One region of the Desulfotomaculum sp. 1211_IL3151 genome, then DNA from elsewhere that is predicted to be linked to it. Evidence: riboswitches for the same ligand, from Rfam matches in the RefSeq annotation. Region 1 holds a riboswitch; each other region holds the start of a gene.

Region 1 (10,723 bases):
ACAGCCGTTTGGGAGCGGGGCAACCTGTTTTTACAATTACGGTGACTTGATGATAAAGAACAATACAGACCAATCTTTTCAACTTTGCATAGAAATTACAGAAAATGAATTAAAAGGAACTTGGCGGTCAAACGCACCACCTGAATATAAATATAAAGTATACGAAAAAAAACATATTATTCAATCCGAGTATTGGGGTGGCTATACAAGACATAATCTGATCTTTCGAAAAAAATATGACTGGAACAATGTCTTGATAGATGATGAATTTGTGACTGAGAACCACGCTATTATGATGTACGCACCGCTGCTGCAAGACTCCACATTATAATTACAATACACAGTATGATAAATTTACCTTAGCTCCGTCCTCTCGAACCGGAATATAACAAAATCACCAATGTCATTTTTGCTATAATCCCTATATCCGTTATTTAAAACGGACGGAGAAATCAATTCTTGCAAAGTATAATACTCTATTGCTTTTTTAGTTAAGCCTGTTGTTTTGCTAACTTGATTTATTAACATATTTATCACCCCAATAAAATCTTAAGCCAATACCCAAGGTAATAGTCAAGCATTTTTTGAAGAAAATATAAATTCGCCTTATCAGCGCAAATTTCATCAAACACTCCTAAAGCGCAGAACTTATTGTTCACTGCATATTTATGTAAATACTGCTTTCAACTGCCTATAAACTCTTGATTTTACGGGGTTTTTTGAAAAAATGCTGTATCGCCACTCGTACCATTTAAACCAGGTACGAATACCTGGTTATTTTTTATGTCTGAAATATTTTACTAGCACAATCATCTGTTTTTCTACTAGAAGCACACAGCTAATAGCTAAATGGCTAAAAACACAAAATAATACTTTATTTCGCTATTGCATGTCCATTTGAAGTGATGTATAATAACTTTTGTCGGTAGGACATGTAATTCAATCCTATAAACATGCGGTCGTGGCGGAATTGGCAGACGCGTAAGATTCAGGTTCTTATGCCCGTCAGGGTGTGGAGGTTCAAGTCCTCTCGACCGCACCATTTAAACCAGGCACATATTGCCTGGTTTTTTTATACCTGAAACACGAAGGAAGGAGTGACCACAGGTCACCCCTACAACTTAACCGACCCAAAAGAAATACCTCTAAGCCCAAAAGCTGACGGCAGATAGCTGACAGCTTTTGGGCTTAGGGCATGTTTCAGGTTAGTAAGGGCCAATACTAACGGCCAATAGCAAAGCGGGCTTATATATCAACCCGCTTTTCCCCTGAACGAATTTTAGAATTAATAACCTCTACTAAAAACATGGTAGAAAACACATGATATAGTTCCCCAACCACGCCCTCAACAGAACCTTCCCTATTGGCGAGCTTCCCCTGTAAGACTATTTCAAAGCCATATTGTTGCTCATTGCTTTGAATAAACTGGCGAATGATGCTTTCTCTGATTTCACTATCAGCAATCTCCAACCAATCATCATAGGGGTTTGGTTCTTTTTCTGTGAATTGCTCCATTAGCTGTAAAAAACTCTCCCGGAATTTTTCAAAGGTTGGTTTTTCAATACTGCCAATTTTCATTGTAGCACTCCCTTAGCTATGAATTCTGCTTTAATTATAGATTTTTTATCAGTCCGGATCAATTCCCATTAAAAGATATAAAAAAACCCGGCTTTGCCGGGTAAGACCTTCTACCATTTATTGATTTCCGGACATTTCATTTTTAATAGATTGAATGAAAAGGGGCTATAATACTTTTCCTGGTTGGTACAGGTAGGGTTCTCACATACAAGTACCGGGATGCTCTCGGCGTAACAAGCTTTTAGGTCTTGTTTTACATCAACATTTTGAAGTTTCTCTACTAGATTTTGGCCGCAGTTAGGACAGGTTTTAATAAATTGTGTCATACGGTATCCCTCCTTAAAAATATGTAGGTAACCGTTCTTACCTAATTAATTATCTAATTAGGTAAGAATTACTTTTTGTCACTTTAATTATACTCCTAATAAATTGATTTATCAATAAATATTATATCACATTTAATAAATATGATGCACTAAATAAGACCCCCTGCCATTGACAGGGAGCCCTGAAAAGGCAACCCCATACCTTTTCCCGGGTGTCGGTTTTTCCAGTGGTTTTGTTGACACCTTTACCCGTTAACCTTTCCGCGCCTCCCACAAGCGACGGGTGGGAATTTTCTTTATCATTCCCCTAAATAATATCTACATGCATTAAAAGCCCAAGGCTCAAGAACCCAAGAGTTTTAAGCTGATTTACTTCAGTGTCTGCGTAAAGGCACCAATATCGGGGTAAAAATCAACATCTTTAACCCTAAAAATACTCTTATGTTTATCTAACAATGTTTCCAATTGATATCCTTCTGCCTTATCCACAATTGTTACCTTTTTAAGTTCTTTGTTATCCACCATAGCCTTGCGAAACATCCAATTGGATCGAAAATCGGTTGTGGGAAAAGAATAGCCAATAACAACAATTTCCGATGCAAACCCCAGTGCCCTGCGGGCTTGGTGCCATAACTCCGGAATAAAAGGGATCGATTGGTAGTTTTTCATTAAGGTGGGTGGAATAATGACTCTACTAAGTTTGTTGCAGCAATGTTGGGAGGTGCACTGAATCATATTGGCTATACCATTTATTACCACACTGTGTCCTCCCCCATCACTATGTTCATAGGCATAGAGCTGACCACACTGGGGACAGTACAACCAATTTAAAGAACCATGAAGTTTAAGTAATTTTACCTTGGCACAATTAGCCGGCCCCGAGTCATTCTGATGCTTAGAGTGAAGGGGCATTATTGATCCACTTAAATATCGGCAAGAAATACCGTAACCATCTTGGATGCACCACATTTTCCTTTGTAAGTTTGCCCTAAGTAAAGCGTAATCCATTAGTAATTCATAGTTAAAAGATATAATCGTATCTCCGGGATTTAAGGAGGCCGCTATTTTGCTATGGTAGGGACAAAGATCCCCGTATAAAATTTTATCAAAGGTCAGTGCCATTAGCAGCAGATACTCCTCATAGGCCTTTAAAAGTCTTTCCCGTCCTGGTTGGTCCTCTTCCATTTCAATATTTAATAAAGTTAATACTTCTTCCATATCCAGGTTGGAATTACTTACCTCATTCCTAGAAACACCCCATAATCTCTCAATAAACTGAAATATATGATTATAAGTCATATCTTCATCTTCATAGTACCTCTCTCTGATTTGATGAATATTAATAACCCGCATGGCCTTTTGAAAGAAATTTTTAGCCACCGGGCTTGTTTCACCAAGATATGAGCCTCTGTATGCTGCTCCTGCACCGGCCCCCAACACATATACTCTGGTCACCGGATTCCCCCTATCTACTATCGGCTAACCCTAGTATGGCGCATTGGCAAAAAAAAATAACCCGGTAGCGGGCTATTAATTAAACAAAATCCTGAATACTTGTCCCATAAAATATAAGCCCGAAAAACAAATTACCGCCAGGCCAAATCTCTTGACAAAAATTGAGTCATCCCCCTCTAACCACTGACGGGTACCTTCATATAGATCGGCTTCCGTTTCTTCACATACCAGTTGATGCGTTATAGAAAAATCCATCACCATCTCCGCACTTTTCATCATGACTCCTCCCGAACATTTGTTTTTATTATTTTATTACCAAACCTATGTTCGTGTCAAGGGTAAAAAATAAACCTGTCATACTATTATGACAGGTCTAAAAACTTAGTGTTTACCAGTAACATTATAGGAAATAACCCTCTTTTCCCAGGTTCGCATGACTACCTGCTCATCCTTATTCTCTAGAATATACTGTGGCAATATGGGTGTTTTCCCATAGCCATTGGGTGCATTAATAATATAAGTGGGAACAGCAAGTCCAGATGTATAGCCTCTCAGTTGTTCCATAATAGCAATACCATCATCAACACCAGTGATAAAATGCCTGGTTCCCTTTACTGCCTTAGCATGAAAAATATAGTAGGGCCGAACACGGATGGTCAATAGACTCTGGTTTAATCTCTTCATGACATCTGGTTGATTATTAATGTCTTTTAATAAAACAGCCTGATTACCAAGGACTACGCCTGCCTTAACCAACATATCGCAGGCCTTTTTTGCCTCAGGTGTAACTTCCAAGGGACTATTAAACTGTGTATTGATATAAAGCGGTGGGTGGCTTTCTAAAATACTGCAAAGTTCCGGTGTAATTCTTTGGGGCATTGTGACAGGTGTTCTGGTACCGATTCGTTTTATTTCCACATGGGGAATATTATCTAATTCCGTGAGCAGCCAATCAATTTGTTTATCTGATAATAACAAGGCATCGCCGCCTGTTATTAAGACATCCCTTATTTCAGTGTTCTCTCTGATATACTGCAGTGCTCCTTGCAGCACCTGTTTTGATTTGTGAACATCAATTTCGCCAATATTTCTACGCCTTTGGCAATGTCGACAATACATCGCACATTGGTTCGTAACATTAATAATAAGACGATCCGGGTATCTTCTGGTCACCCCCGGCACAGGTGAAGTATATTCTTCTCCCATAGGGTCTTCAACGCCATAGCGATCCAAAATTTCTTCTACACAGGGGACAGCCTGCAGCCATACAGGGCCGCCATGCCCACTGGCCATTGCCAGGGCCATATAATAGGGAGAAACAGCCCAACGGTATTGACGCCCAACCTTTTCGATTGCTTCTTTTTCATCAGTTGTAAGATCAACCAGTTGACTTAGAACCTTAACATCTTTAATTCGCTTGGCCATTTGCCAACGCCAATCCTGCCATTGTTTCTCATCCGCCTGAAAAAAATTCAGAATATTCTTTTTAGCAAGGTTATACTGCTCCTGAATTTCAAAACCATTACGTATGTTAACCTTGTTCTCCAGGTAACCACTAATGTTTGATTTTAACTCCTTGGCCCTTTTAAGTGCTATTTTTCTTTTAGTTTGTTCCGACCGAAAATCTTCTGAAATTAAATGTACAGACATAAAAAAACCCCCTTTCTTTATAGCTTACGAAGTTAGCTGAAGGGTTCGGGTCGAAAGGTTAAAACCCTACTGAATATAATCAGATTCACCCCAAAAATCGGGTCCTCCGCTCCTGTATGAACAGGATTCAGCTCCTACAAACATTTATCTAGTTTTTGTAAGTTGTCACAACTCATTTTACCATGTAAGTTGCCTGTATGTAAATAAAAAAGAAAGGCATTCCGAAGGGAATTACCTTTCAAATTTCCTTTTAAACCCTTATTAAACCTTCATTGTCAGAAGCATTTAGGTGTCCATACACGGTTATAATATCCCCGGCCAAAATACGACTATCTGGAGCAGGGTCAACAATATCCCCTTGCCCTTTGCGAACAATCGCCAATACTTTACTTTCATTGAGCCTGCTTTGGGCCAATGTTTTTCCGACCAGAATGGAATCGGGTAAGACCTTCCAATCTTCAATTTTATTTAAACGGCTTTCCAAATGGTAGGTGTGTTGTAATAAGTCTTCTAAAAGTCTTGAAATTTCACCATTTACACGGTCTCTTTCCTTTAATAGTTCATGTAATTTTTCATGGATACCAGTCAAAACCATCCGCTGATCAAAATCATCCAAGTATTTTTGAGCCGCTGAAACAGACTTAACCACCACACCAATACCAGGAACCACATCAACGATGCCCACCTCTTGTAAGAGGGTTAGTGCTCGTCTGATGGTTTCCGGTGAAACACTATATTTTCCTGCCAAAGTGGATCGGCCAAATATTTTTTGCCCTTCCTGATATTCTCCCCGGACAATTCGTTCGGCTATATCTGCAGCAATGGTAACATACCTTGCCAGATGTAGGTCATGATTTACCACAATAAGCTCCTCCATAATATATTATACTAGCTACATATTATAACCCCGTATCCAAAAAAGCAAAAGGCTTTTTAGAAAAACTTGGCACACTTGCCCCTGGTCAGGCAGGAAAATAGGGAAAGTCCCGGCTTAATAAAAAAAACAGGAACTGCACCGTAAAACACAGTCCCTGTGGAATTATATTTTGTTAATTAAATCTTAGAAATAAAGATCCCGTTCCCCGTCCTCAATTTGTTTTACTCTCGCTTCCGTCAAATTTCTAATCTGATCATTTTTAATTTCTGCTAAATGTTGGCGGATAGTCTCCTCACCAACTGCCCTTGTCTCTGGGGATGCATAGTCAATTAAATATTCTTTAAAGGTAAGAATTGCATTGGGTTGGCAGACGTTTTGAATCTCCCCGCTTTTTGCCAAAGCCATAAAGCGATCACCCGTACGGCCCTTGCGGTAACAGGCTGTGCAATAACTGGGAAGCCAGCCAGATTGACAAACATTGCGCAATACATCATCGGGATGGCGGTGGTCGTCAACATAAAATTGCGGTGATTCTTCTTCGCCACAGCTGCCGCTGGTGCAATTTTGCTTTTCTTGTTCCTTTTTATAACCACCTACCCCGGTACAGGAGCCGGCGGATATTTGAGATACACCGTAGTTCAGCAGCATATCCCTCTGCTCCGGTCGCTCGCGGGTGGATAAAATAAGTCCGGTATAGGGAACAGCCAGACGAACAATAGCAACTATCTTCGCAAATTCCTCGTCCTTAACCAAATACGGGAAGCTTTCGTAGTCGATGCCCTGAGCTGGACGCAGACGGGGCACGGATATGGTGTGAGGCCCTACGCCAAAACGTTCCTCAAGGTGTTGAGCATGCAGCATCAAGCCCATGACCTCAAATTTATAGTCGTATAGGCCAAACAAAGCACCAAAGCCTACATCATCAATGCCCCCTAACATCGCTCGATCATGGGCCGTGGTATGCCAATCGTAATCAGCCTTGGGACCACTGGGGTGCATATTTTTATAGGTTTCCCGATGGTATGTTTCTTGGAAAAGGATATAGGTTCCGATACCTGCTTCCCTTAGCAGCTGATATTCTTCGATGGTGGTGGCAGCTATGTTTACGTTGCAGCGGCGGATACTGCCGTTTTCAAATTTCAAACTGTAAATGGTTTTTAGGCATTCCAAAACATACTCAATGGAGCATTCACCAGGATGCTCTCCTGCTTCCAGGGCCAATCTCTTATGGCCCAGGGATTCTAAAATCTTTACTTCCTCTGCCACTTCCGCTTGGCTTAATTTACGCCGGTTGAATTGATGATCTCTACGATAACCACAATAAACACAGTTGTTGACACAGTGATCACTGATATACAAGGGAGCAAACATGACCAGTCTTTTACCATAGATTTTCAATTTTATTTCACCGGCAACCTTAAACATTAAATCCAGTAATTCCTGATCGTCATTTTGCAGGAGAATTGCTACTTCTGCCGGTGTCAAACCCTTTGCTTCCCTGGCCTTCTCGATAATTTCCCGCACTCTGGCCGGTGCAGCTTTTTTCCCCTCTTCCAATAGGCTGTTTATGGTTCCCTCGTTGATAAAATCCGCAGCTTCCCATTGATGCTGGTAAATATCCGCTTTGTTAATGGACATGCCTTTCCCCTACCTCTCATTCTTAAATTTTTCCTTTGGGCTATCGCCCCGTCCTGTACTAATGCTTCGTCCCACCTCTGTTAACAAGGCGGTAATCTTGCGGTGGGATTCAGCGGGGTTTTCTTTACTACCGGCCTTGTCCGGATAAATTTGATATTTTTCACGGTAACTTTCCGGAGATAAGTTGGGCATAATCACATTGGCACCACAGCCGAGGGCCATTTGACGTCCCGCAGGGTGTAAAGTCCCTATTGCTGTGGTGGCCGGTAAATGGGTTTGGGGAAGCACCAGCCGGGCCACGGCAAGGGTTTTTAGGGTTAAGCTAAGATCCCCTGGTTTGCTATCCCTTAGCGGTGTCTGATGATGCGGTACAAAGGGTCCGAGGCCCGCCATTTCAACATCTAAATCCCTTAATAAAAGGATATCCTCTGCCAGTGTTGCCACTGTTTGACCAGGCAGCCCCACAATATTGCCAGAACCCACTTGATAGCCTAATTCCTTTAACCAGCCAATTTTTTTTATTCTTTCCACCAGGGTGGTTGCTGGCCTAAGCTGCGTAAATAAATTGGGATCTGCGGTCTCATGTTTGAGCAGGTAGCGATCCGCTCCTGCTTCTTTCATCCGAGCAAAATCCTCTCTGCTGCGTTCTCCCACACAGGCTGTGATGGCAAAATTGCCGGCCTGCCTCACTTGCCGAATGATCTCTGCCAGTTCGGAACCGCTGTAATGGGGATCTTCCCCTGACTGCAAAACAATGGTACCATACCCCAGTTCTGCGGCATATTGAGCTGTTTTAATGATCTCCGCCAGGGGTATACGGTATCTTTGAATTTGTTTATTGCTTCTCCTGAGACCACAATAATAACAGTCATTACGACAATAATTGGAGAATTCGATGATTCCCCTGAGGTGCACCTCGTCACCAAAATGTTGTTTTCTTACTTGATCCGCCAACTTAAATAACTGGTTTTCTTCTTCTCCTGGCAGTGCACCTAATAAATCGATGATCTGCTGCCTGGATAATTTATCACCTGTGGCCGCTTTAGCTAGGGCCAGGCTAAAATTTTCCCCCAAGGCAGTTCCCCCTTCGTTTATGAATTTTGGTCAGCTAACATTGCTTGAATGGTTGGAAAGGGTGATAAAGCCCGATGTAAGATTCCCATGATATAGGCAATACAGACGCCATAATTGACCATGGGTACACCTGACTGCTGTACTTGCATCATCCGGGACAACATCTGCCTTCCATTGATCATACAGGCCCCGCAGTGCACCACCAGTTTGTACTCGGTCAAATCCTCGGGAAAGCTGTGGCCACTGCTCCAGTGAAATTCTAAATCTCCGCCAACAATTTTTTGTAACCAACCGGGTATTTTTTTCGTACCAATATCATCTTCCATACGATGGTGGGTGCAGGCTTCGGAAATTAACACCTTGTCACCTGGTTGCAAATTACCAATAGCCTTTGCCCCTGCCACCAATGTCTCTAAGTCCCCCTTATACCGGGCAAAGAGTATCGAAAAGGATGTTAATTGAATATCCTCCGGTGTATCTCTCGCTACTTCTTTAAAGGCCTGGGAGTCGGTAATAACTAGCTTGGGTTTTTTATTTAGATTGCCCAGACATTCCCTTAGCTCGCTCTCTTTAACAACATAGGCCATTGCCTGGTGGTCCAGAATATCTCTGATGGTTTGCACCTGGGGTAAAATCAAACGTCCTTTAGGTGCTGCTGTATCAATGGGTGTTACTAGCACAACCGTATCCCCGGGATTTAATAGGTCACCTACAATTACCCGGTCATCCCAGTTTGCCGGAGCTGTTTTGACAATGGCTGCTTTTAACTCACTTATCCCCTGGCCAGTAAGAGCACTAACCAGCACTGGTTCCCTTGAAAATGCTGCCTTGGCCTGCTCGATATCCTGTTCAGCTACCCCTTGGATATCAATTTTGTTAAAGACCACAATGGTGGGGATTTTTTTGTTCTGGCAGTGCTGAGTAATCTTTAACTCATACTCGGTAAAGCCGTTTTGGGCATCAACAACCAATAGAGCCAGGTCTGCTTTATTAAATACATCCATCGACCTTTTAACCCTAAGTTCCCCCAGGTTGCCACTATCATCAAGGCCTGGTGTATCAATAAGAACTACCGGCCCCACCGGTAAAATCTCCATGGCCTTATAAACGGGATCGGTGGTGGTCCCGGGGGTGTTGGAGACCAGTGCGATATCTTGATTGGTTAAGGCATTAATAAGGCTTGATTTGCCGGCATTACGCCGGCCAAAAAGGGCGATATGCAACCGATTGCCCTTAGGGGTGTGATCCATTATTCAGCCTCCTCCTAATTGTCACTTCTAATTTGTTTCGCTGACCCAAGTCCCATGTTGGTTTTTAGTCTTTACGCTAATCGTTAACAGCCGATCATCAAGAAATGCCCCAAAGCGGATGCCTGATCAGTATTTGTTGCTAAGGGCTGTCTTTACTTGAACTCCCTTAATGTTGCCAAGTTTACCGGTCATGGCCCCAACTTCATCATTGGTACCTTGGATAATCAGGGATATAACGGAAAGCCCTGCTTCCTTATGGGGAATACCCATGCGGCCAATGATAATCTCGGCATAGCGACTTAAAATGCTATTGATTTCTGGTGCCTTGTCCCGTTCCTCAATGATGATCCCCACAACACCAATACGACGTAACATTTAATCACTCCCAACTAAAATTAAAATACCCGTCAAGCCAGAGAAAGGCAGACGGGTAGTGTACAAGCAAAACCGCACACCCCTTGGTCCAAGGCACACTAGCCTCTCTCCTGAGGGAAATTGCATCCGTTTTTACACCCTCCAAGACAGGAAGCCCTAACTTGTCAGGTCTATTCTTATTATATCTGATACGAATTACCAGTCAATGGGTTGGTTGCATCTTTTCTGAAAATTCTTTATCCTCAATTTTAAGTATTACGTAATTCCTCAAAGGGAAATATTGCCTTAATGTCGAATATATCCACCTAAATTCTTTTAATCGCATACTAAAACAAGGGTCATCGTCCCAAGCCCTTAAAATTACTTTGTGAATTTACGCCTGTGGAGACTTCTCTGGCGGAGAGGCAGGGAACTGTTTCCAGTCACGGGTCTATGATGCAGGAATTTCAAGTTAGGAATATTTTTCTATTATGAAAGGAACGGTGATATATTTATGGCAG
Region 2 (10,723 bases), on a different contig from region 1:
CCCGGTGGAGGCGGTCTCTGAATAAGATGATTCTTACTCGGCTTGTTTTACCACCCATAACCTCATCCCCTCTTAACACCACACCCCTTACTCTTCTTTCTTCTCTTCTGGTTTGTTTTGTTTGTTGAGTCTGTTGTCTGCATTGCTCTCCGCCTGTTCAGTGCCTAGCAAGCCTTGCAGCAGACCCCCCAATGGTGCTAAAACACTGACCAAATCCACCTGATCCTTGGTAGATCTAGTAGCATTTTGACGTTCTGGTGTTTTTACGGTTGTTACGATGGAATCCAACATCACCCCAAGGCTGCCAGCAACAATATCCATTACTTTGCCTGTAACTTTAACACCTTTAATAATCTTTTTTACGGTATCCTCCACCGGCACTTCTCTTTTAGTAACCACTGGTTGGTCTGATAAACGTTCCAAAACCTGGCTCAATTTATCCAACTGATCATTTAGCTGTTGTTCAGCCTGTCGTTGCAATTCAACCCTAGAGAGAATACCGACCAGTTTATCCATGTTTCCCAGCACACCGGAAACCTGGTCCAGTTCACTGCTCCTCTGGAAATGAATATTTTCCATTCTAGAAACCAGTTCCTCTAGGTTATTAGTGAGCCGGTTGCTGGATCTTTCTCCCACTGTGATCAACTCCTTTATATACTCCCTTACGGTACCTTTATGCTGGGTGGAAAAGGGCTACACGAGGATGTAGCCCCTTCCCTCATAAAGGATACAAAACTTTTGATTTGGTAGTTTAGCACCAGCAAAAGCAGCAACAGAAGATAGCCAGAGCCAGAAACAGGTAGAGACCAAGCAAGTGGTAGGGCAAAATGCCGCAAAATACGAGTGCGATGCCAATAATGAACAGAGCCAGGAGCAGGCAGCAGCAAAGACCTAGATTTCCACCATAACCTCCACTTACCTTTTCCTTAATGCCTTCTAATACGTTGGACATCCAATATTCCTCCTTATGTTAAAATCTTTGAACGATATCCCGGGACCGTCCTTACATTAAATTATGAGAAAGGGAGACTTTGTGTTACAGAGTTTAGATACAAATTTTGCATTGCAAAGTAAAAAAGGGTAGCCCTAAGGCACCCTTTTTTGATAATATAATATCTTATTGCTTTTTTTGTCTGCTTAAAATAGTCCAGGTAAACTAGACAGATTTAATCCTGTGGCTTTGGTAACCTCTTCCTTGGCCTTTTCTTTACTTTCGTTTTGTGCTTGGTTATAGGCCTCCGTTAGCATTTGTCCGAGAACCTCCGGTTCTACAGATGAAATGCGATCTGGGTCAAACCGTACAGCAAGAATACTTTGTTGGCCATTAATTATTACCTTTACTAAACCATCCCCAGCCGTTCCTTCCACTGTCATATCTTTAAGCAGTTGTTGTAAATTTTGCAGTTGGCCAAAAACCTTGGTCATATTACCAAACACATACTCACCTCCGCTACCCTTTAAACATATTGATAAAGTTTCCTATATTAAGACCGGTCATTTTAGCCACTTCTTCCTGAACCTTATTTCTGCTGTCCTGTTGAGCTAATTTAATTCCTTCTACTACCAGGTCCTCTAACTTAGTGACATTTTCTTTCATGATTTCAGGCGAAATTTTAACACTAATTAACTGTTGACTGCCATTCATGACAACAGTAACATCGCCTTCCCCTACCATTGCTTCAACTTGTATTTGCTTTAAACCGTCCTGCATATTCTGGACTTGGGAAAGCATACCACCTAAGTTTCCAAACAACTAAAACCACCTCCCTAGAATGAAGACGATGGGGAACCAAAGCGGGAATCCCACTTTAACATGCCCCTTGGGTTCGGGCCAGTCTCTTTCCTCTGACCCTCCTTTGTTTGATTTGGTTTGTCCTCAGCCTTTTCTGGTTTGACTTTGACTCCCTGCTCCGGTTTTTTTTCCAAGGGTTTTTTGGGTCCTAACATATTGGCCAACATTCCCATTAGGGCGGCTGGGTTATTGCCACCCCCGCCAAAGCCACCTAACATGCCCGCCAGGGTTGCCAACATAGCCGGGTCTAGCCCCGGTCTACCGTTAGCCTCGCCACCCTCATCTGTTCTGCCAGGGCCCCCTAACATACCCGCTAGGGCCGCAATCATACCTGGATCAATTCCCCCCGGGGGTGCAGCTTCCCCCTGAGAATTTGCCGGCATACCGCCCAAGGCGCCGGCAATTTGATTTGCCAACTCCCCGGTACCCTTCACCCTTTGTCCTTCGGGCAAAATCTTATTCATGCAGTTAACAATACCCAGTAGGTTCATCAAGGCCAACATAATCATGGTACTGTTCTCATTTGCCCCTTGCTGGGCTTGAAAATTAAGCAGTTTAAACATCGAATCTTCTAACCCATGGCAAAGTGTTTCTGTGGCCGTCTTAAATGCAGGGCTACTTGCCACATCACTCATTTCATTATTCAAACTTCCCCCCCCTTTGTAAAAAATCAATGGCATTCCTATCCATGCCGAGCCAAACAAAAACTACCATTATAATATATGAGCCAAAAATAAAGAAGTGACTTCCTAAGCAACAATCACACCCTGGTATAAACAGGTAAGCCGCCCAAGGGTTGGGCGGCTTCTGCAATGTAGTATCTAAGCACCACGAATGGTTAAAGTAGCATCGTCGATTCTGACAAAGGATCCGGTGTCTCCTGGTTCCCTGGTAAATACGATGGATACGTTACCGGACACAGCACCTTCCGGCGCAGCATTGGAGGTAACACATTTCCTGGTCCAGGTTCCATTAATTTCAGTCTCCTGGAAGGTAGTAACCTGGGAAGAATTGATTTCTTGACCTGCTTCATTGTAGAAGGCAATTTTAGCATCGACCCTATAGTTTTCGATGATGCCATTGGGTACAACATCTTGGATGTAGAAGCAGAATTCATACCGTAAGCCGGGACGAATCACTTCATTGGGAATACTCTGTACTAAGGAAGCTGTTTCAGCCGTTGGATTGATACAGTCAGATGTGGCAGGACCTCCTAAACCAACAGAGAATGAACCGTTACCATTTCTGCCTGGTTCACCTGGTGCTACGTTGGAAGTTTGCCATACATCTAGGATACAACCAGAGAAAGCTTCAAAGCCGGTGTTTGCCAGTACTTGCTGACCTACTAAATCCTGATCAGGCAGACAGGTTTGGATGAAGATTTGTTGATCTTCGGTAATTTTCAGAATAAAGCTAACCGTAGCTGTTTGATTAACCCTGGTCGGACGTGGCATATTAAAGGCAACGTCAACATTTACATCCTTAAAATCAATGTCAATATTGCTGGGATTCATAATCGGCAGCGGTGGGTTAAGTTTTACCGTCTTGGTAAATGGTACATCCTCACCAACATGACGAACATCGTCCTCCCGATTGACATAGTAAACTTGCTTGTGAATCGTACCGTGAACCGTGATACTCCTTAATTCCCTCGGGCCGCACTCCTTTTCAAAGGCATGCACCGTGGCCTTGGGGCTGTGGCAGAAATTATTCATATAGCCAGGAAATTTGCTGGGGGGAATTACGTTTTGACGGAAGTTCTCCATGTCACGGGGCTGAATGATCCCACCGTAAACTGGATCTGCCTCTAAATCCCTTACCACCACATCAATATGGTCAATCTTTTTAGCCAATTCATCAAGGCAAAGAGTATTATCTACTGTTATAGAATCTGTGACATCCGCTATAACAATTGGCAGTTTAACTAAGACGCAACCGGTAAAACCGTTAGGCATTTTACTACCTCCTTATATTTAATAAAATTTTATATTTAACCCTTGGCTTCGCAAGGAATCCTAATAACCTCGCCCACAGTAAGGACATTGGGATTTGTCAGTTGTGGGTTCGCTGCTTGAATGGCCTGCACAGTAGTTCCATAACGCTGGGCCAATTTAGCTAAGGTATCTCCTCTGGCAATTGTATAGTTAAAGACTGTGCCGGGAACACAGGGTGTGGTTGGCGGTTCGGTCGTGGGTGCCACAGTCGGCCTGGGAGTAAAACCTATCACCACATCTTGTTCCACTGTTTCTGTAATTTTGACACACACTTTTAGTACTGCTTCAACAAGGATTTCACAGTCTTCATCCAGTTTTGCATTGGCCCATTCAACTTCGACATTTACGTCTGCTCTGTTACCAGGACGTGCCCCAGGTACATCAATAAAGGTCTTAAAGGTGACTTTTCGATGCAGCATATGCAAGGATTTATCCGCTTTCATTGCTGTATAAAGAACTTCAAACTCTACGGTGCCCTTAATTAATACCTTATCATGAATAATATCGATGTCCTTAATGGTGACATCCCCGACGGAAATTTCCCTTACTTTGTCAATATCAGGCTTACCATAGGGAGGTTCCTTGGAGTCCCGAACGATAACCTGCTTGCATTCCTCCGCAACCAAGCTTTCCATATCCAGTCTGGCGGTTTCTACATCTGCACCTTCAATCGCAGTAATTACATCTACTTCTCTGTCTTCCACCACACGTGCTCTTACTTTTATTACAATCATGGGAGAGAACTTACAGCCGTTTATATCGGCAAGGTCCATCTTACAAGATTCCACCATGGCATCCATGTAGACTTCCATACCCTGTTCAGCACCTTCAACCTCAATAAAGTTACTGAATTTAAAGGTCCTTTCAAAGGAGTGAACATGGTCCTTATAATACTTTTTATCTTGTTCAAAACCATGCCCGTGCTTATGTCCATGTTCATGTTTGCCGTGATCATGTTTGCCGTGATCTTTCTTTCTATCTGCTCGATATAGACATTCCATATCCACTTCGCCATCAAAGAGGATCTTGTTCCTAATAATTCTGGTATTGGTTATCTCCACATCACACATGCAGCGGATAACATCACTAATAATGAGATCCCTTTCATCGGGCAGTTCAAACTCATCATCAATTAGGATCTGCTTGGTATTGCTTCCCACCACTTGCTGCAGGTTCATTCTTTCTGTTTCACAGTTATAACCCTGGGGACATTCTGTTAAGGCGTTGACCTCCCGATCTTCAGTTACCCTAACGGTTATTTGAAGTACAGCAGCAACATCGTAGTCGCAATCCCGGGCCAGTTTTATGTTAATATCCTCGACCTCAAAGTCGATTTCAACATCCATGCCTGGCCGGGCACCCTCTACTTCAACAAAATCTGTAAAATCAAATTCTTCGGTAAAGCTATGCACAGACTGATCTTTTTTGAAAGCCGAATACATCACTTGCACCCGCAAGGTTCCCTCTACAATCACCTTATTAGGGATTACTTCAACTTTCCTTAACTTAACGATTGTGTCAATGGAAAGAATCTCTTCCATATCGGGTGTACCTGAGGGTAGCGTAAAGCTGTCTCGAATTATGGTTTGTTCTGTGTTTTCGCCAACAAGCTGTTTTACCCTAATTTGTTCTGTCCCGACGATCTGATTAGCCGGTTGGTTATTTATCTGCCGGAATTTTGGCTTGGGACTTTTCCTCATAACCATCAATCTTAGCCTCCTTTCAAGATATCTCCTTAATATATATATTGGATTGGCTGTAGAAATGTGCTGAAATTGTGGTCAATCCTTAAGAAAAAGCAAAAAAACGGGAGGAAATTTTTTCTCCCGTTTACATTTTATGGAATTGTCTGTTGTACAAGTTATTTAAGTTGTCCAATTAATTGGCTATTTTATGACCCTTAGCGCCGAGCAAATTGCTGAACCCAGATGTAGCCAGAGCCAGTATAACTTTGATATACGCCTACACCAATTTCATTGTAATTGGCATTTAAGATGTTCGCCCGGTGACCGGGGCTGTTCATCCAATCCTTCACGACCTGCTCAGGAGTTTTTTGACCCATGGCAATATTTTCCCCTGCTGCTTTGTAGCTGATACCAAATTTACGCATCATATCAAAGGGGGAGCCATAATTGGGAGATGTGTGAGAGAAATATCTGCTCTGATACATATCCTGCGCCTTTACCTGTGCAGCTTTGGTTAAATCCTCTTTGGCAACCACAGGCTTTAGACCATTTTTTGCTCTTTCAGCATTAACCAAATCCACTACCTTCGTTTGAGCTTCATTCATAAAGGTAGTAGGCTCCTGGGGCACAGGTGTTGGCTCTGGTTGGGGAGCCGGCTTTGGTTCAGGTTGTGGTGCCGGTTGCGGCTCTGGTTTTGGCTCTGGTTTTGGCTCCGGTTTTGGTGCCGGTGCTGGCTGTTCCGGTTGCTGAATAGGCTCTGTAATGGGTTTATATGCTAATAGTTGAATACAAAGCTTACCAGAGCTGGTATCCGCAAAGGCCAAACCAATTCGATTGTATTTACTATTTAGGATCGAACTGCTGCCATAGTATTGAAGTTGCTTTTGGACCATCGATGCCACATCATTGCCGCGTACAGTGGTTTGTCCAAGGGTGCTATAACCACCGTTTTTGGCAATCGTTAACAGCATTGCGGAACTGGGAATTTGACCGGTTCTTTGATAATATGCCAAATTCTTGGCAGCTTGCCCGGACAGCTCTTGATCCGCCATCAGCGTTGCCAGACCACCTTTGGCGCGGGCTTCATTAACCAGTCTAACCATCTCTTGGCTATCATCGGTAGCCGCCATAGCTGACTGCGCCGTCATAACGGACATCATCATGGTTAATAGGAACAAGGTAGCCAGGAACATAGGAACTTTCTTCAAACGATACTGCATTTCTTTTCTCCTTTCCTTTTTGCCTCCGGAGTTAGCTGACGGGTTCGGGCAAGGAAATCCCTACCTTTAAAAGGATTCACCCCATAAACGGTTCCTCCGTACCCACTAAAGGGATTCGGCATCTGTAACTGGCGCTTTGCCTGTCCTAAATATACATAAATTAACCTAAATTGACAAAACCCGTAATAGCTGTTAATAATTTATTTAGTTGGTTAAAACAGGTGCACAAACAATTTTATGTAAAATAACACACTCTCCCGTGCGTATACCATATTTTTACACGGAACAAAAGCCCCGCTCTTATCGTCACGGGGCTTTCTTTCCTAGAACTCTACGTTTAGTTTATCCAAGACCACTTGAATATGATTGAAAACGGTCACCCTATCGGATCCGGCAAACAGTAAGCCAACTGCCCTATTGCCCTCTGTAAGGACTAAGGAACCACTATCTCCACCCTGGGATTTCATATCACAAATTACCTGATTGGAGAAATACGCATTACTATTGTCATCCATTTTTACTTGCATGGTGGTGCCTATGGCAGTAACTACTCCGGAGGTAATGCCCGTTGTTCTACCACTTTTAACGACCCTCATGCCGGGTTTTGCCTCTACAATCCCCTGCACTTTACCAATACCAAGTATCTCATCGGTAATCAGCTCGGGCTTGAGGGGCCGGGCAACAGCACAATCCACATGGTTTACTGCCCCTTCCCTTTTAAAGAATTTCAAATCATAATTGGGTCTAATCGTATGAACCAGCATGTTGGCAATCCTTGCTGCCCCGTTGGCTATGGGGCAGGTAGCAGGGGCCTCTCCCTTTTGGATAGGAATATACCTTAATAGTATTGCAATGCGGTCGTCCTTGGTGCCGCCATCATACTCACCTGGCTGCAATATAAGGTCTCCTGGGGCAGACCGACCGTCTTTCCCATCGGTGGCATTGGCTAAAATGTGGTTATTTGAAAGAATAAGTGGCTCTCCCGTGGTACGATCGCGTACCATTGCCCCAAAGGTGCCAGCCGTTACCCGATAGTGTCCCAAACTAAATCCGGGTTGGGCGGGTCTGACATGTTTTTTTCTATCATCAGACAAAAAACGAATTTCACCAACTTCCACAACATCTGTTTCTAAACCATTAATCCTAAAGGGTACCTGTTCCTCCCTGCTTAAGCTTTCAGAACGTTCCTTTTTGGAGACAAAGATGATAATTGCCTTTTGCTCGGTTCTTTGCATGCCCACATGTTTATAGCCGACACCTACGCCTACAACATTTTTAATTCCAAGCAAACGCCATTTGGCTTTCTCCACAGTTTTCAAAAAATTTAACATAAAGGAAATCCCTCCTAAAATGTCCTAGATCATCATATGCTGGACTTTAGGAAGGGGTACTATGGTTTTAATATTCCGTTCTGGGTATACCTAAGCGATGTTTTCCTCTGGTTTCCACACCACCAATACCTTCAAAACCGGTAATGGTACTTTTAATAATTTCCCTTAAGGCAATGGGATCTTGAATGGAAGTATAGGCTATTTTTTCAACCACAAACACAGGATCATAGGCATGAATTAATACCCTTTTGGGGGAACTTGCAAAATTGGCACCGGCACTTAATACTACCTCATAGCAAGACTGGCAGGCACCGGCAAATATCACTAAATCATCCCGACTTTTTTCAAAGGTACGGGCAATTTTAACTGCTTCGACAAAGTATTTTGAGTTGTGGTAATTATTTACATTGCTTAAATCCTTGGCACCCTTTTTAATGCCGTCATGCCCGGTAAGTACTAAAATATCTGGGTAATGTTTTTCAAGAAGAGCCAGCACCCTTTTGGGTTGCTCCTCTTCATCAATAGCATACCCGAAGGCTGGTATAGAAAGGTTACGATAGGTGGTCATACATAAGTCTAAATAATCCTTATCTCCGTCCAGGTGGAGTACTGTACCGGGCACATCAAAACCCTCAATGTCACTGTCGTCTCCTTTTTCTGGTTGAGCAGTGCGGGTCATACATATTCCATCGGCACATCTTTTAAGTCGATCTTTTCGTTCATCCATGCGCCTTTTCATAACCCGTCCCATAACTTCTTCGTTTTTCCTTAAGGTCTGGGTCCAATATTTGGAAATGTCTTTTACATCTACTTTAATTAAGTCATCTACTAACGAACTAGCAAACAGTCGTATATCCAATCCCTTAAGGACTGCGTAATCTTTACCATCTTGCCCCTGGTAAACGCTGTTAACCTTAAAGAAAATATCATTGCCATAGGATTTACGGGCAACAATATCACCTTCTTTAATCTTTGGCACGGCCTTACCCCCTTTCTACATCATCTTATGTTGGGGGTAATAGGGTTGTTACACATCTACCAGCCGCTAACTGTGGGGTCTTTGTTAATGCATGTCACGGATTTACGACCCTTCGATGGGCCTGCACAAAAACCCATTTCCCAGGGCCAATACCAGTCCCTGGGAAATGGCCTAACAGTCCAAAAGACTGACGGCGGATGGCTATTTCGTATACCTATCCGCCACGCAGGAAGCGGCAAAGGAATCTGGTTTGATCTTGGCCGCAAAGCCGCTACCCGTTACCATTCCCACCACTTCCCGAATCAAATCCTTTGTTTCGCCCTGGGTTCCCACATCAATATGTATTTCGACAGCTAAATGTTCAAGCCCATCTTCAAGTAGGAAGTTTGTTATCTTTGCTCCCAATTCAAGGCTCCGGGTTGTTTCATAATAAATTTTTTGACGTAGGCTTTTTATTTTACTTTGTATGCTTTTATGGTAGTAATATCTGGCGCCCTTCCCTTTACGATGAACAATAACCGCAGTTACAAAACAAGTTTCATGACGAGTCTGCGAATCCGTTCCTACCACAATTTTATAAGAGGAGCAGGGAAGGTTCTTAATATAACTTAAGATATCCCCCATCATCTCACGGAAGCTCAATTTACCTTTGGAAGGGCTAGTAAAGTCCATATATTCCTCCACTGGCTACTACTTAATCGATGGCGCAAAAGGTATTTGCTAATAACGCAAAATCTTGAATCGTCAGTGTCTCTCCCCTTCTGGAGGGTTCTATTTCTATTTCACTTAGTATTTTGAGCCACGTTTCCTTATCCGCCAACCCTGATCCAGTCAGTGAATTTAGCAGGGTTTTTCTTCTTTGGCCAAAGGCTGCACGAACAATCTTAAAAAACATTTCCTCACTTTGCAGACTCACGGGCGGGACTTTTCTTCTGGTTAACCGGATAACCGCAGATTCAACTTCCGGTGCTGGGTAAAATACGGTCTTAGGAACTTTAGCAACGATCTCGGGTACGGTATAATACTGCACAGCTACACTAAGGCTTCCATAATCCTTACCCCCTGGAGAAGCTTGCAAACGGTCCGCCACTTCCTTCTGCATCATAACAACCATTCGGTTCAAATTAAAACCACTGGTAAGCAAATGCATCAATAGGGGTGTCGTAATATAATAGGGGAGATTCGCCACCAAATTAAAACTTTTGGCATTGGGTCCAAAGGCACCGGCCGTGTATTCTGAGGCAATTTGGTCAAAATTTACCTTTAATGCATCCGCATGAACAACTTGGATGTTATCAAAGTCCGCCAAAGTCTCCTGCAGTATCGGCAATAGGGTTTGGTCAATCTCCACGGCAATGACCTTCCCCGCTGAGCGAGCCAAACGCCTGGTTAATACCCCAAGTCCAGGCCCAATTTCAAACACTAGATCCTCTGGGGCTAAATCCGCAGCATTGACTATTTTATCAATAATGTTAGCGTCCATGAGAAAATTTTGTCCTAAAGCCTTCCTTACCCTAAAGCCATGAGACTTAATAATTTCTTTAACCACGGATGGTGATGTTAATTCTCGCAAGGTACATTTCCTTCCTCTGTTTAGTCTATAGCTATTATACCCGTTATTTGGCAATCACAATAGGCTGTTAACTTAGTCATCCGCCATCAGCCAATTACGGTTGACACAAGAACTGCCCTAAAGTCCAAAAAGCTGAAGGCTAAAAAGGT
Region 3 (10,723 bases), on a different contig from region 1:
CATAAAAGTACCTCCTTGTCCACTTTGTTAATGTGTATTAGTAAGGAGGAAGAAGTAGTACAAGAAGTAAAATAGATTTAAAATCAAATGAATTGTTTTACAATTGCAACTTAGACCGAAAGGCTTGCTTCTAAAAATTGTGATTGTTATAATTTTCTCAAGAGAACATAGGAGGTGTTAGTATGGCAAAAGTAATAGCCAAAATGAAAATTATCAATGGCAAAATGCAACTAACCCGTATCGGTGAGGGTGAAAAGAAAATTAAGATGGGTTGCTGCTACAAATTGTATGCGGCCTTTAGAAAAGTAAATGGTGCATAGCTAAGGGTGTAAAGTTGGAAAACGTTTTCCAACTTTTTTATTTTATGACACGGGTTATTGCCATCAGACAAAAAGTAGCATACGGATACCTAAACGCATAGCATATTTCAACGAGACAAATGAGAATGAGAACCCGTTATTATGGGGGAGGGCTATGGGTGGAGCTATTATTTATCCCGAAATTATAGGTACTTTGGCAGATAGCATTTTTTTAGTGGTACCTGCCATTAAAAAAGAAATGGCACAGTATGCCGAGCGCAGAGCAATGGGGGAAGAGGTAGAGTATCACCTCGAATGGAATTTGATCATTAACAAGACCCTGGAAATATGCCTAATAACAATGGATATCGTTTGGGATGATGAAAACATGACAGTGATCGGCTTTACTTCTAAATCCTGGGAGCAGTTGGCGCAATTTATGCTTTATCGAAACCTAATATTGCTTCCGGATCGAGGCTTAATTGGGGATGATAAACAATTAATAAGTCCCCTGGCTGCCCAAGAAGGCTTTTTATTAAAAGGGCTGGATAAAGGACTGAAAAATTTGGCCAATAAAGCAGCCAATATACCCCCAGACCTCAATGTGCGGGGAATGATGTCTTATTTAAGTAATATGCTAAACTTTAATCGAAAGGTTATTGAATATGGACATTATCTTAGCTAATGGGGGTGGTGAAAATTGTTTCCTATCCGGGTAGTTAGCTATAATATCCGTCATGCCCAGGGAATAAATGGAGCAGTTGATATTCACCAAATTGCTAAGTCCCTGGCATATACTGGAGGTAAGTTGATTGGCTTACAAGAAGTAGATAAACATATGCCGCGCAGCCATTTTGTTCATCAAGCAAAAACACTTGGGCAGCTGCTATACAAAAATTGGGTTTACGGGCCCAACTTGAACTGGGGGGTTGCCCAGTTCGGTAATGCAATTCTATCTCATTGGCCGGTGCTTCTGTACAGGCAGTATATGCTTCCCAGTAAGGGAGAAAAAAGGGGTTTACTCGAGGCAATCATTCTATTAAAACATAGAAAGATTAGCTTTTTTTGTACCCACTTAGGGTTAAAGCGTGAGGAGAGAATGGATCAAGTAAGGGATATATTGGGAATTATTGGTAAATGTTCTTATCCCTGTATTCTAGTGGGGGATTTTAATAATGGTCCTACATCTGAGGAGTACCGATTACTTACCACGATTCTTAAAGATGCAACCGATATGGGTGAACCCTATAAAACTTACCCTGCGCAACAGCCACAAGAGCAAATCGATTATATTTTTGTATCTTCTGAATGGAATACCCTATCTGCAACTACCTATCACACACTGGCTTCCGATCATTTGCCCATAGAAGCAACCTTACGATTGATGGAGAATGTAGAAATCGATAAGGATATTCAGTTTTTATAGAAATAAGCAAGCACTGGCATTCATGCCAGTGCTTATGTTATTTATTTTGCCTTTGCATAAACCATTTTGCCATAATTAGCGGCTACAGGCAGGGAGAGAAGAAATGAGTTGGTGGAACCTTTATCAAAGAAATATAGTGCCCCGTTGGTAGGATCATTACCATCTAATGCTGCCTGGGCAGCTTTAATTGCATTGGCTGTGGCAGGTTTATTGATCCAACCGTTTCTGACAGGAGAAAACTGGTTTTGGGCATAGATTACGTCGCGAATATTATTGGGGAAAATGGAACTTTGTACCCGGTTAATAACAACCGCTGCTACACTAATCTGGGCTTCCATCGGTTCTCCTCCTGCTTCAGCAGTGACCAGACGTGCCAGCAAATCGAAATCTTCATCATCATAGGGAATAACCGGTCTTTGGGCACTGCGGCTTACGGTAGCAGCCACTGGAGCGGCGGTATTCCTCACACTTGCCCCTGGAATTATAAGTTGTTTGCCAGGATGAATGGTAGAACTAGTGAGCCCATTGACCTGCATGATAGTATTTAACCCAACACCAAACTTCTGGGCGATGGCATAGAGACTATCACCAGACTTCACCGTATAGCTTATCTCCGTAGGTTTAGCCTCTGGTATTGTAAGAACATGCCCAGGGTCAAGAACATCACTGGTAAGACCATTGGCGGTCTTGATCTGAGTAATACTAACACCAACTTTTTGACTAATTAAATAAAGTGAGTCACCAGGTACCACTGTATATTGAGCGGCTAAAGCTGTTGATGGCATGAGGATAGCAAAAAGACACAAGGATACGATGACCCGTTTAAGGCGGTGCAAAAAACGCATATGTACTTTTACCCTCCTTGGGGCCTCCGAGGTTAGTTGACGGGTTCGGGTTGAGGGCACCCTACCGCATTTTAAACACCTCCATAAAATTGCGGATTCACCCCATAAATTTTGATCCCCCGTACTCCGGTAAACGGAGATTCGGCCTAGTTATTTTAGTTACAAACCATTGTACATGTTTTCCAGATTTACGTCTATCCACAATATTTGGAAAATACATGAGACATAGGTATTTAATAACTGGAAATACTAAATGAACCATCCGGCGTCAGTCATCCGCCATCGGCTTTATGAGCCGTGTTTTGGTGTATATTTTGCCTCCGTTGTATGAGCTGGGGTGATGATGGTTAATTTGAAAATTAATCGAGGGGTGAACAATGGTGAAATTAAGAAAGGGAGCCAAGATAGCTATTATAGGAGCGGGGTTTGTTGGGTCAACTGCAGCCTTTGCGATTATGTCCAGTGGTTTGGCCAGTGACCTTGTTTTGGTTGATGTTAGTCACGCAAAGGCAGAAGGGGAGGCGATGGATCTAGGGGATGCCGCAGCCTTTATTAAACCCATTAATGTATATGCAGGCTCCTTTGAGGATTGTAAGGATTCTAATATTATTGTCTTTACAGCCGGAGCCAATCAAAAACCCGGTGAGACACGGTTAGATTTGGTCAACAAGAACGTTAGTATTTTAAAAGATAGTTTACCGCAGTTGTTAAAATATTGTCCGAATGCCATTTATTTAATTGTTGCTAATCCAGTGGATGTTTTAACCTATGCCGCCTTAAAGATATCGAACCTACCTGCAAACCAAGTATTTGGTTCAGGAACAATTTTGGATACCTCAAGATTTAGAGCAGAAGTGGCTGATTATTGTAATGTGGACCCTCGTAATGTTCATGCTTATATAATTGGTGAGCATGGTGACTCTGAAGTACCTATCTGGAGTACAGCAGATGTGGCAGGGATCCCCCTAGAGCAATTTTCTAAATTACGAGGTTTGGAGCCCATCTGTAGAAATGAAATTGCCAATCGGGTGCGCACGGCAGCCTATGAGATTATTCAGCGTAAGGAGGCAACCTATTATGCCATAGCTGTTTCTATAAAAAGAATTTGTGAAGCCGTCTTAAGGGATGAAGATTCTATCTTGACCGTGTCCGGTATGATCAATGATTTCTACGGAATACAAGATTGCTGTTTCAGTTTGCCTACAATTGTCAATGGCTCTGGACGAGACAAGGTACTCCCTATAAGTATGACGGAGGAAGAAGAAACTGCCCTAAGAAATTCAGCACATATACTAAAAGAGGCCATTAAACAGGCAGGTTTTTGATTTTTCCGCATACTGGTTGCTAGATGAGACATTATTTAGCCGTCAGCCATGGGCATTAGCTCATGGCTAATGGTCAATCGTATTTTCAAACTTGGCAATTAACTCAGGGTCTTGAACTATTCAAGAGGCTGTGATATCATTTAAAAGTTGTTGCTATCAACATTTATCCACTTGCAAAAAAACAAATTATTGTTATAATAAAAAAGCACAATTATTTTGCGCCTGTAGCTCAGGGGATAGAGCGCCGGCCTCCGGAGCCGGAAGCGCAGGTTCGATTCCTGCCAGGCGCACCATATCTGACACATCAAGAAACTCGCAAAGCCTTAGAATACAAGGTCTTGCGAGTTTTCTATGTTTTACGGGTAAGGCGAAGGCATTCAGACGAAGACAAAAAATTTCTTAGACAGCTAAATACCTTAATTCTAGTTGTTTCTGCTGATTTTTTAGAGAGGCAAATATGTTTGAACCCATGATTGCTTAGGAATTATTATTATTAGTTTTACTCTTATTTATAAAAAATTTATAATTTGATTAAGATAAGTTTATTTTTGTCCTTTAGAATAACCTCATCCAGAAAAAAGGAGGGTGTTCAGATGAACAAAATTAAACTTATGTATAGTATCGCAAAAACCATGAAAGAAAAGGATCATTTCAATGGTTCTCTCCAGGTCGAATGCATAAAGGATCAGGCAAAGTTATTCCAAATGACGAACGAGTTTTCCAAAAACCTGTCCAGTGGTATGGTTAAAGCCAGGATTAAGACGGAAATGGACTACGCAGGAAAAAGCTTCAAGCATGAGAGCAGCAATGAATTTAGCCATGGGCAGAATCCTCACCGACATGAAGGCTTTTTTAAAGACAGGCACGCTCGTTTCCACCATGGATGCTGCGGGCACTTTGGGTTGAAAGATTTTTTTTCTAAACTGACATTGGCTTTGGATCTGCTGGAAAGAATTAAGGTTGAAGAACAACCGGATAATACCACTAGGATGACGTTAGAATTGGATGAACTGCCTAAAGAGTTACAAGCACTAAAACATTCATTTAGGAAAGAACACCGTCAAGGGCAAGAGTACCACAGGCACCACCATGAGCACTGCTTGATGAAAGAATTACACGCACTGGAAAATCCCAACCTGGCCCTACTTGCCACAATTAACAAAAAGAATGAGCTGGAATGTATTGATTTAAAGCTAAGTGGCAAACAGGCAGGCGGTTTAGAAGAAAATCACACGCTTAACATCCATGCCAAGCTGATCTTTAGCAATAAATAACCGATGAACCATCTGATTAGCCAATTCCTGCAGCAGCCTAGGAAAAGAATTCTAAAAACCAAGCACATCACGATAAACATAAAAAAGTGCCAGGCATGTTATCAATGTGTTGCAGTGTGTCCCAATGATGTGCTTGCTAAAATGAATTTGCTTTGTCATCGGCATGTCCGCTTGGATAAACCGCAAAACTGTACCGGGTGCCTGGCTTGTAAAAAAGCATGCACCCACCAAGCCATAACGTAGCTTAAATAAAAGAATTAGACATAGGAACCATGCTAAAACTCCCGTGTCTAATTCAATTTTCTTGTTTTTTGGTATTTTAAAAATGTTGCAGGTGAATTATGAACAGGTATAAAAGATTTAACCATCATGAATATCATAGGCTCAGGCATGAATTTTACAAACGCTACCGCAATCACGGCCACTGGCACAGGGATTTTGACCGGTCACACCGGGCTCTAAAACTCCTGCGCCCAATTTTTTTACTCCTGATCATCCTATTGATTTACCTAATGTTTAGATTCCCTGTTAGCAAAGTCCTCACATTTTTATTTGGCTTATTTATCCTCAGTCAAATTGTTCATTTAATTTGGATAACACATTTGGAAAAGAGAATTTTCATTCCCATTTCCCGACTGCATAATGGTGTTAAAGAAATTGCTAAAGGAAACTATCATGTTAAGATCGATCATACAACCTTTAATGAAATCGGTTTCTTAATTGATTCTTTTAATGATATGGCTGCAAAATTGCAAAGGAATGAAACCCTTAAACAGGAGTATGAAGAAAACTGGAAGACATTAATTGCCAATATCTCCCATGATTTAAAAACTCCGATCACAGCCATTGGTGGCTATATTGATGCCATTCATGACGGCGTGGTTACTTCTCCGGAGAAACTGGATCAGTACCTGCATGTTATTAAAAAGAATACGTTATATATCAACCGTCTCATCGATGATTTGTTTTTGTTTTCTAAACTGGATATGCACCAACTGGAATTTCAGATGGAAAGCATTGGAATCAAAGCCTTTATGGATGACCTGATGGCGGAATTTCGCTTTGAATTTGAAGAAAGGGGCCTTGGCTTCCAGTATACGGATGATACGGACGTAAATTATAAAGTGACCCTGGACGGAAAAAGGATTTATCAGGTGATTCACAATGTTATCGGTAATTCCGTCAAATATGGCCCGCCGGGAAACCTATGTCTGAAAATCAGGTTGTATCAGAAGGCAGGCTTTATCTGTCTGGCTATCCAGGATAACGGTCCTGGGATTCCAGAAGATAAAATCACTCGGATTTTTGATCGTTTCTACCGGATTGATAGTGAACGCACAAAGGACTTGATGAGTACCGGTTTGGGTCTTTCCATCGCTAAAGAACTGATGGCAGCCCACGGCGGAAAAATACAGGTAACCAGTGTTTTGGGGGAGGGCTCCTGTTTTACACTGATGCTACCTATATCTAGTGAGGAAGGATCTGCCCCATGCATATTCTGATCATTGAAGACGATCTCCATATAGCCAAATTGGAAAAGGATTACTTTCAGTTTAACGGATATAAAGTTGATATCGCCCAGAATGGGGAACTTGGTTTAAAAAAGGCATTAACCGGGGTTTACGATATTATTATTGTGGACTTGATGCTGCCAGGCAAAGATGGCTACGAAATTGTTAAGGAAATACGCAGGAATTTTGAAATCCCTGTGCTGATCGTTTCAGCCAAAGGAGAAGATATCGATAAGATCAGAGGACTTGGTTTTGGTGCGGATGATTATATAACGAAACCCTTTAGCTTGACGGAACTGGTGGCCAGAGTAAAGTCCCACATTCAAAGATATGAACGTTTAACGGGTAAAAGGGCAGCCGTAGAAATTATCAGTCATAAGGGTTTAGAGATCAATACTTCTTCCCATAAGGTTTTTGTTAACAGTAGGGAGGTTGTATTGACAACCAAAGAATATGAAATTTTATTATTTCTTGCCTCCAATCCCAATATTGTTTTTAGCAAAGAACAGCTTTTTGACCGTATTTGGGGCGAGGATTCCCTTGGGGATCTGGCTACGGTAACTGTTCATATCCAAAAAATACGGAAGAAGATTGAAAAAGACCCGGCTAATCCACAGTACATCGAAACGTTATGGGGCACCGGCTACAGGTTTAAGGGGTAGCTAGCCGGCTCCATCAATAATGTCCCCCATAACCTCATATGAACAGGGGAACCAATGCTCCAACAAGGGAATTAGTATACTCAAAAATACGGTGCTTCTTTATTCATTACTTCCTTTAGGTATCATTCATTTAGATATTCCTGTGGCCCAGCCGATATTTTCAAAAAGCAAGCCAGTTGTTGCAAAAAGCGGAACGACCCGGTGTCGTTCCGCCTTTTGCTTAAAGGTGACTAGCGGATTGATTCTCCATAGCAATGTATTTTTCTCTACAGGACCAACTGCAAAAGTAATGTTTTTCATTGTCTTTAGCCAGAATAAAAGCCTTTGGTTTTGGTATCGTACAGCCACAAATACTATCCGTAACCAATTCTACTTCTTCTTTAACAGTCGGTATTTCTTGAATTTGTTTTTGTTCAGGGTTATTTTCCAGTTGTTGTTGGGCTTTTTTCCTAAGCTGAATAAGGTTAAAGATATTAATTACGCCTCGTAATATTAAATATATAAACAATATATTTAGAAAACTTTCAACAAAGCTCATAAGATACCCCCTTTAAATTATTCTGCATGATATAAATCGGCTTTGTTATTTTTCAGTAGTTTTTTAAATACCTCACAGACTGTAGCTAATTCATCCTCTTCTATATGATCAAACTGTTTTACTAAAAGCTGAATTCTTTCAATCTCAATTTCAGAAAGTATCTTTCTGCCATTTTCAGTTAGTGTGAGCCAGACAATGCGACGATCCTTCTCAGATCTATTTTTCTCAATCCAACCATTTTTATAGAGCCTATCTAAAATAGTGGTGGCAGCAGAGGGGGAAATGTCTAATGTATGAGCAATATCAGCTGCTTTGCAGGTGCTTTGTAGGGCAATGAGTTTAAGCAAAAAAAACTGACTTGGGGTTATCGAGTCTTTTAATAATCCTTTTATCTGACAACTATTGTTTTGTACGAACTCATGAAGCAGCATATCCATTAATATTATCTTTTCTCTCTTATTCAAGATAATGATGCTCCTTTTTCTTGTTTGTTATATTATAAGCCATATTAATAGTTATGTCCATTAATAGTTTATATCATTAACTAAAACCCATGAAAGATTGCAGCAGGATATGGGAAATCGATCCGTTTCTCTAATTTTCCAGTAAAATTAAAGGTTTTAGCAAATAAATATAGAAAGTAACTAACTTGAAAATTTAGCAAAATATTCAGGAGTTGAGTTTATGCGAAAGATTTCAATTTACTTTGTAAAGGGATTATTAGTTTTATTGCCGCTCCTGGGCACCTTTTATATTTTAGCCTTTACTTATGACAAAATTTCTGGGGTGGGCAGTGCAATTCTTTACCCCTTAGTGGGGCGGGATTTGCCTGGGATTGATTTTATCTTTGTGATTCTAATGGTAACCTTGCTGGGGATGGTGGCTAACTGGTGGATATCGAAAAAGATATTAGCTCTCATCGAGGGTTTTATTTGCAGTATGCCTGGGGTTAAGAATATTTATAATACCTTGAAGGATGCCTTAAAATCGCTGGTTGGTGACAAAAAGAAATTTGATACGGTTGCCCTGGTAAAACTGGGTGAAAATACCCATCGGTTAGGTTTTTTGACGATAAAGGAATCACCATTAAAAGATAAAGACGGCGGGGAACTGGTTGGAGTTTATTTTCCCCAAACCTTACAGGTGGCCGGAGATATGTACTGGGTTCCTAAAGAGAGTGTGCTTATTGTGGACATACCAGTGGACCAAGCCCTAAGGCTAATTATTTCTGGGGGAGCCACTGGCTCTGATCAGTTTATAAAAAGTAATCAATGGCAGGTAATACCCAAAAAAACGAAAAGAAAAACCGTGTGGAACATTTTTGACGAATAATCTTACCTTTTATGCGAGCAATATTTGAGGCCCCGGGGGTAAGAGTTGAATAAATGGGATTATACCCAGACAGTATATTTAGACTAGTCAGAAAACGGCAATGATTCAGCTAATGCGGCTGGGTCATTGTTTTTTGCTTAATATATTATAAACTGTTATATTTCGCGGTTTGACACTTATTAACCAATGAATTACAATACAATATAATATAAATTTATTTTAAATGTATATCGGAATAATTGTTATATCCAAAGTTATTCCGTCGTACTTGTGAAATTTATACCATAGTTCAACATAGAAAGGTGGGGGGGAAATGTCCTGGCAATCAACAATACTTAGTATGATCGGCGGTATGGGCCTGTTATTATACGGTATGTATGTTTTGAGTGAGGGGCTGCAAAAAATTGCCGGGAAAAAACTCCGGGAGGCCTTAACCACTCTAACTAAAAACAGAATCATTGCGATGGGGCTAGGAGCCATGGTTACGATTTTGTTCCAAAGTAGTACGGCAACCACCGTGATTCTGGTAAGCTTAACCAGTGCATCGATTATTAGTTTAAGGCAGACTTTAGCTGTGATTTTGGGTGCAGACATAGGCACCACCGTAACGGCACAATTAATAGCCCTTAAGGCCACAGAAATCTCCTTACCTATCGTAGGTATTGGTGCTACGATTGTTTTCTTTTCTAAGAATAACAAGAATAAACGCATTGGCCAGGTATTAATTGGTTTTGGCTTACTTTTTTTAGGTTTAAAAATCATGTCAGATACCATGTATCCCTTGAGAAATGACCCTGCCTTTGAGAACTTACTGTTACAGATGAGTGACAGGCCAGTCTTAGCATTAGCCTTGGCAGCGGTATTTACATTTTTGGTTCACAGCAGTGCAGCAACCATTGGTATTATTATGCTGCTGGCAATGCAGGGCATGATTACCTTAGTGCCTGCTATTTACATGCTATTTGGTGCCAACATAGGGACGGCATTTACGGCGATCCTATCCAGCCTGGGGTCTTCCAGGGAATCGAAGAGGGTTGCCACAGCCCACCTGTTATTTAAGGTGGTTGGGGTCTTGCTATTTCTTCCCTTTGTTACCCCATTGGCAGCTTTAATGTCAAATATAACGGCCAATGCAGGCTTTCAAGTTGCCAACGTTCATACCCTTTTTAATATTGCCATTGCTATATTATTTGTACCCTTTGTATCTCAATTTGTCCGATTTCTGGAGTACATTATTCCTGACAAAAAAGAAGCTGCGGATGATGTTATACCTAAATACTTGGATGAAAGCCTTATCAGCAGCCCTGAACTGGCCATTGGTATGGCGACCAAAGAGATTATGCACATATCCGATCACGTGACGGATATGATGAGGGAAGTATATCCGCTGCTAAAAAACTTTGATCAAGACCATGCTGAAAAATTACTTCAAAAGGAACATCATATTGATGTCTTATCCAAGGCCAGTAATAAATATCTAACCCTCTTACTTAGGCACCAACTATCGAAGG

The links. A riboswitch is a leader RNA that binds a small molecule or an ion and turns the genes downstream of it on or off. The one in region 1 is predicted to bind cyclic di-AMP.
Region 2: linked by a shared signal. The riboswitch ahead of V6C11_RS04990 (CAP domain-containing protein) and the one ahead of eam (glutamate 2,3-aminomutase) in region 1 are both predicted to bind cyclic di-AMP.
Region 3: linked by a shared signal. The riboswitch ahead of V6C11_RS15145 (LysM peptidoglycan-binding domain-containing protein) and the one ahead of eam (glutamate 2,3-aminomutase) in region 1 are both predicted to bind cyclic di-AMP.

Annotation. Positions count from the first base shown of each region.
Region 1 covers NZ_JBAIYV010000058.1:37,293-48,015, forward strand. Annotated here, with positions in the region: gene V6C11_RS16160 (VanW family protein) at 1-331, shown strand, start outside; gene V6C11_RS16165 (MerR family transcriptional regulator) at 355-528, opposite strand; tRNA gene V6C11_RS16170 (tRNA-Leu) at 956-1,042, shown strand; gene V6C11_RS16175 (hypothetical protein) at 1,246-1,578, opposite strand; gene V6C11_RS16180 (hypothetical protein) at 1,689-1,904, opposite strand; gene V6C11_RS16185 (hypothetical protein) at 2,274-3,359, opposite strand; gene V6C11_RS16190 (hypothetical protein) at 3,435-3,635, opposite strand; gene eam (glutamate 2,3-aminomutase) at 3,741-5,009, opposite strand; cyclic di-AMP (ydaO/yuaA leader) riboswitch at 5,016-5,152, opposite strand; gene V6C11_RS16200 (GntR family transcriptional regulator) at 5,260-5,871, opposite strand; gene hydG ([FeFe] hydrogenase H-cluster radical SAM maturase HydG) at 6,070-7,524, opposite strand; gene hydE ([FeFe] hydrogenase H-cluster radical SAM maturase HydE) at 7,534-8,598, opposite strand; gene hydF ([FeFe] hydrogenase H-cluster maturation GTPase HydF) at 8,616-9,848, opposite strand; gene V6C11_RS16220 (TM1266 family iron-only hydrogenase system putative regulator) at 9,975-10,223, opposite strand; gene V6C11_RS16225 (chemotaxis protein CheW) at 10,717-10,723, shown strand, end outside.
Region 2 covers NZ_JBAIYV010000025.1:10,263-20,985, forward strand. Annotated here, with positions in the region: gene V6C11_RS04950 (S8 family peptidase) at 1-58, opposite strand, end outside; gene V6C11_RS04955 (hypothetical protein) at 88-636, opposite strand; gene V6C11_RS04960 (hypothetical protein) at 752-952, opposite strand; gene V6C11_RS04965 (YbaB/EbfC family nucleoid-associated protein) at 1,138-1,437, opposite strand; gene V6C11_RS04970 (YbaB/EbfC family nucleoid-associated protein) at 1,451-1,753, opposite strand; gene V6C11_RS04975 (hypothetical protein) at 1,768-2,439, opposite strand; gene V6C11_RS04980 (DUF3794 domain-containing protein) at 2,614-3,747, opposite strand; gene V6C11_RS04985 (DUF3794 and LysM peptidoglycan-binding domain-containing protein) at 3,783-5,492, opposite strand; gene V6C11_RS04990 (CAP domain-containing protein) at 5,687-6,691, opposite strand; cyclic di-AMP (ydaO/yuaA leader) riboswitch at 6,697-6,822, opposite strand; gene V6C11_RS04995 (hypothetical protein) at 7,015-8,022, opposite strand; gene yabG (sporulation peptidase YabG) at 8,090-9,001, opposite strand; gene V6C11_RS05005 (ribonuclease H-like YkuK family protein) at 9,203-9,673, opposite strand; gene rsmA (16S rRNA (adenine(1518)-N(6)/adenine(1519)-N(6))-dimethyltransferase RsmA) at 9,696-10,574, opposite strand.
Region 3 covers NZ_JBAIYV010000051.1:178,199-188,921, reverse strand. Annotated here, with positions in the region: gene V6C11_RS15165 (DUF2508 family protein) at 1-3, opposite strand, end outside; gene V6C11_RS15160 (hypothetical protein) at 183-320, shown strand; gene V6C11_RS15155 (hypothetical protein) at 475-984, shown strand; gene V6C11_RS15150 (endonuclease/exonuclease/phosphatase family protein) at 1,000-1,725, shown strand; gene V6C11_RS15145 (LysM peptidoglycan-binding domain-containing protein) at 1,767-2,570, opposite strand; cyclic di-AMP (ydaO/yuaA leader) riboswitch at 2,577-2,727, opposite strand; gene V6C11_RS15140 (L-lactate dehydrogenase) at 2,948-3,895, shown strand; tRNA gene V6C11_RS15135 (tRNA-Arg) at 4,114-4,188, shown strand; gene V6C11_RS15130 (hypothetical protein) at 4,489-5,169, shown strand; gene V6C11_RS18735 (4Fe-4S dicluster domain-containing protein) at 5,173-5,412, shown strand; gene V6C11_RS15125 (HAMP domain-containing sensor histidine kinase) at 5,772-6,671, shown strand; gene V6C11_RS15120 (response regulator transcription factor) at 6,659-7,342, shown strand; gene V6C11_RS15115 (transcriptional regulator) at 7,563-7,880, opposite strand; gene V6C11_RS15110 (MarR family winged helix-turn-helix transcriptional regulator) at 7,898-8,344, opposite strand; gene V6C11_RS15105 (DUF502 domain-containing protein) at 8,565-9,212, shown strand; gene V6C11_RS15100 (Na/Pi cotransporter family protein) at 9,526-10,723, shown strand, end outside.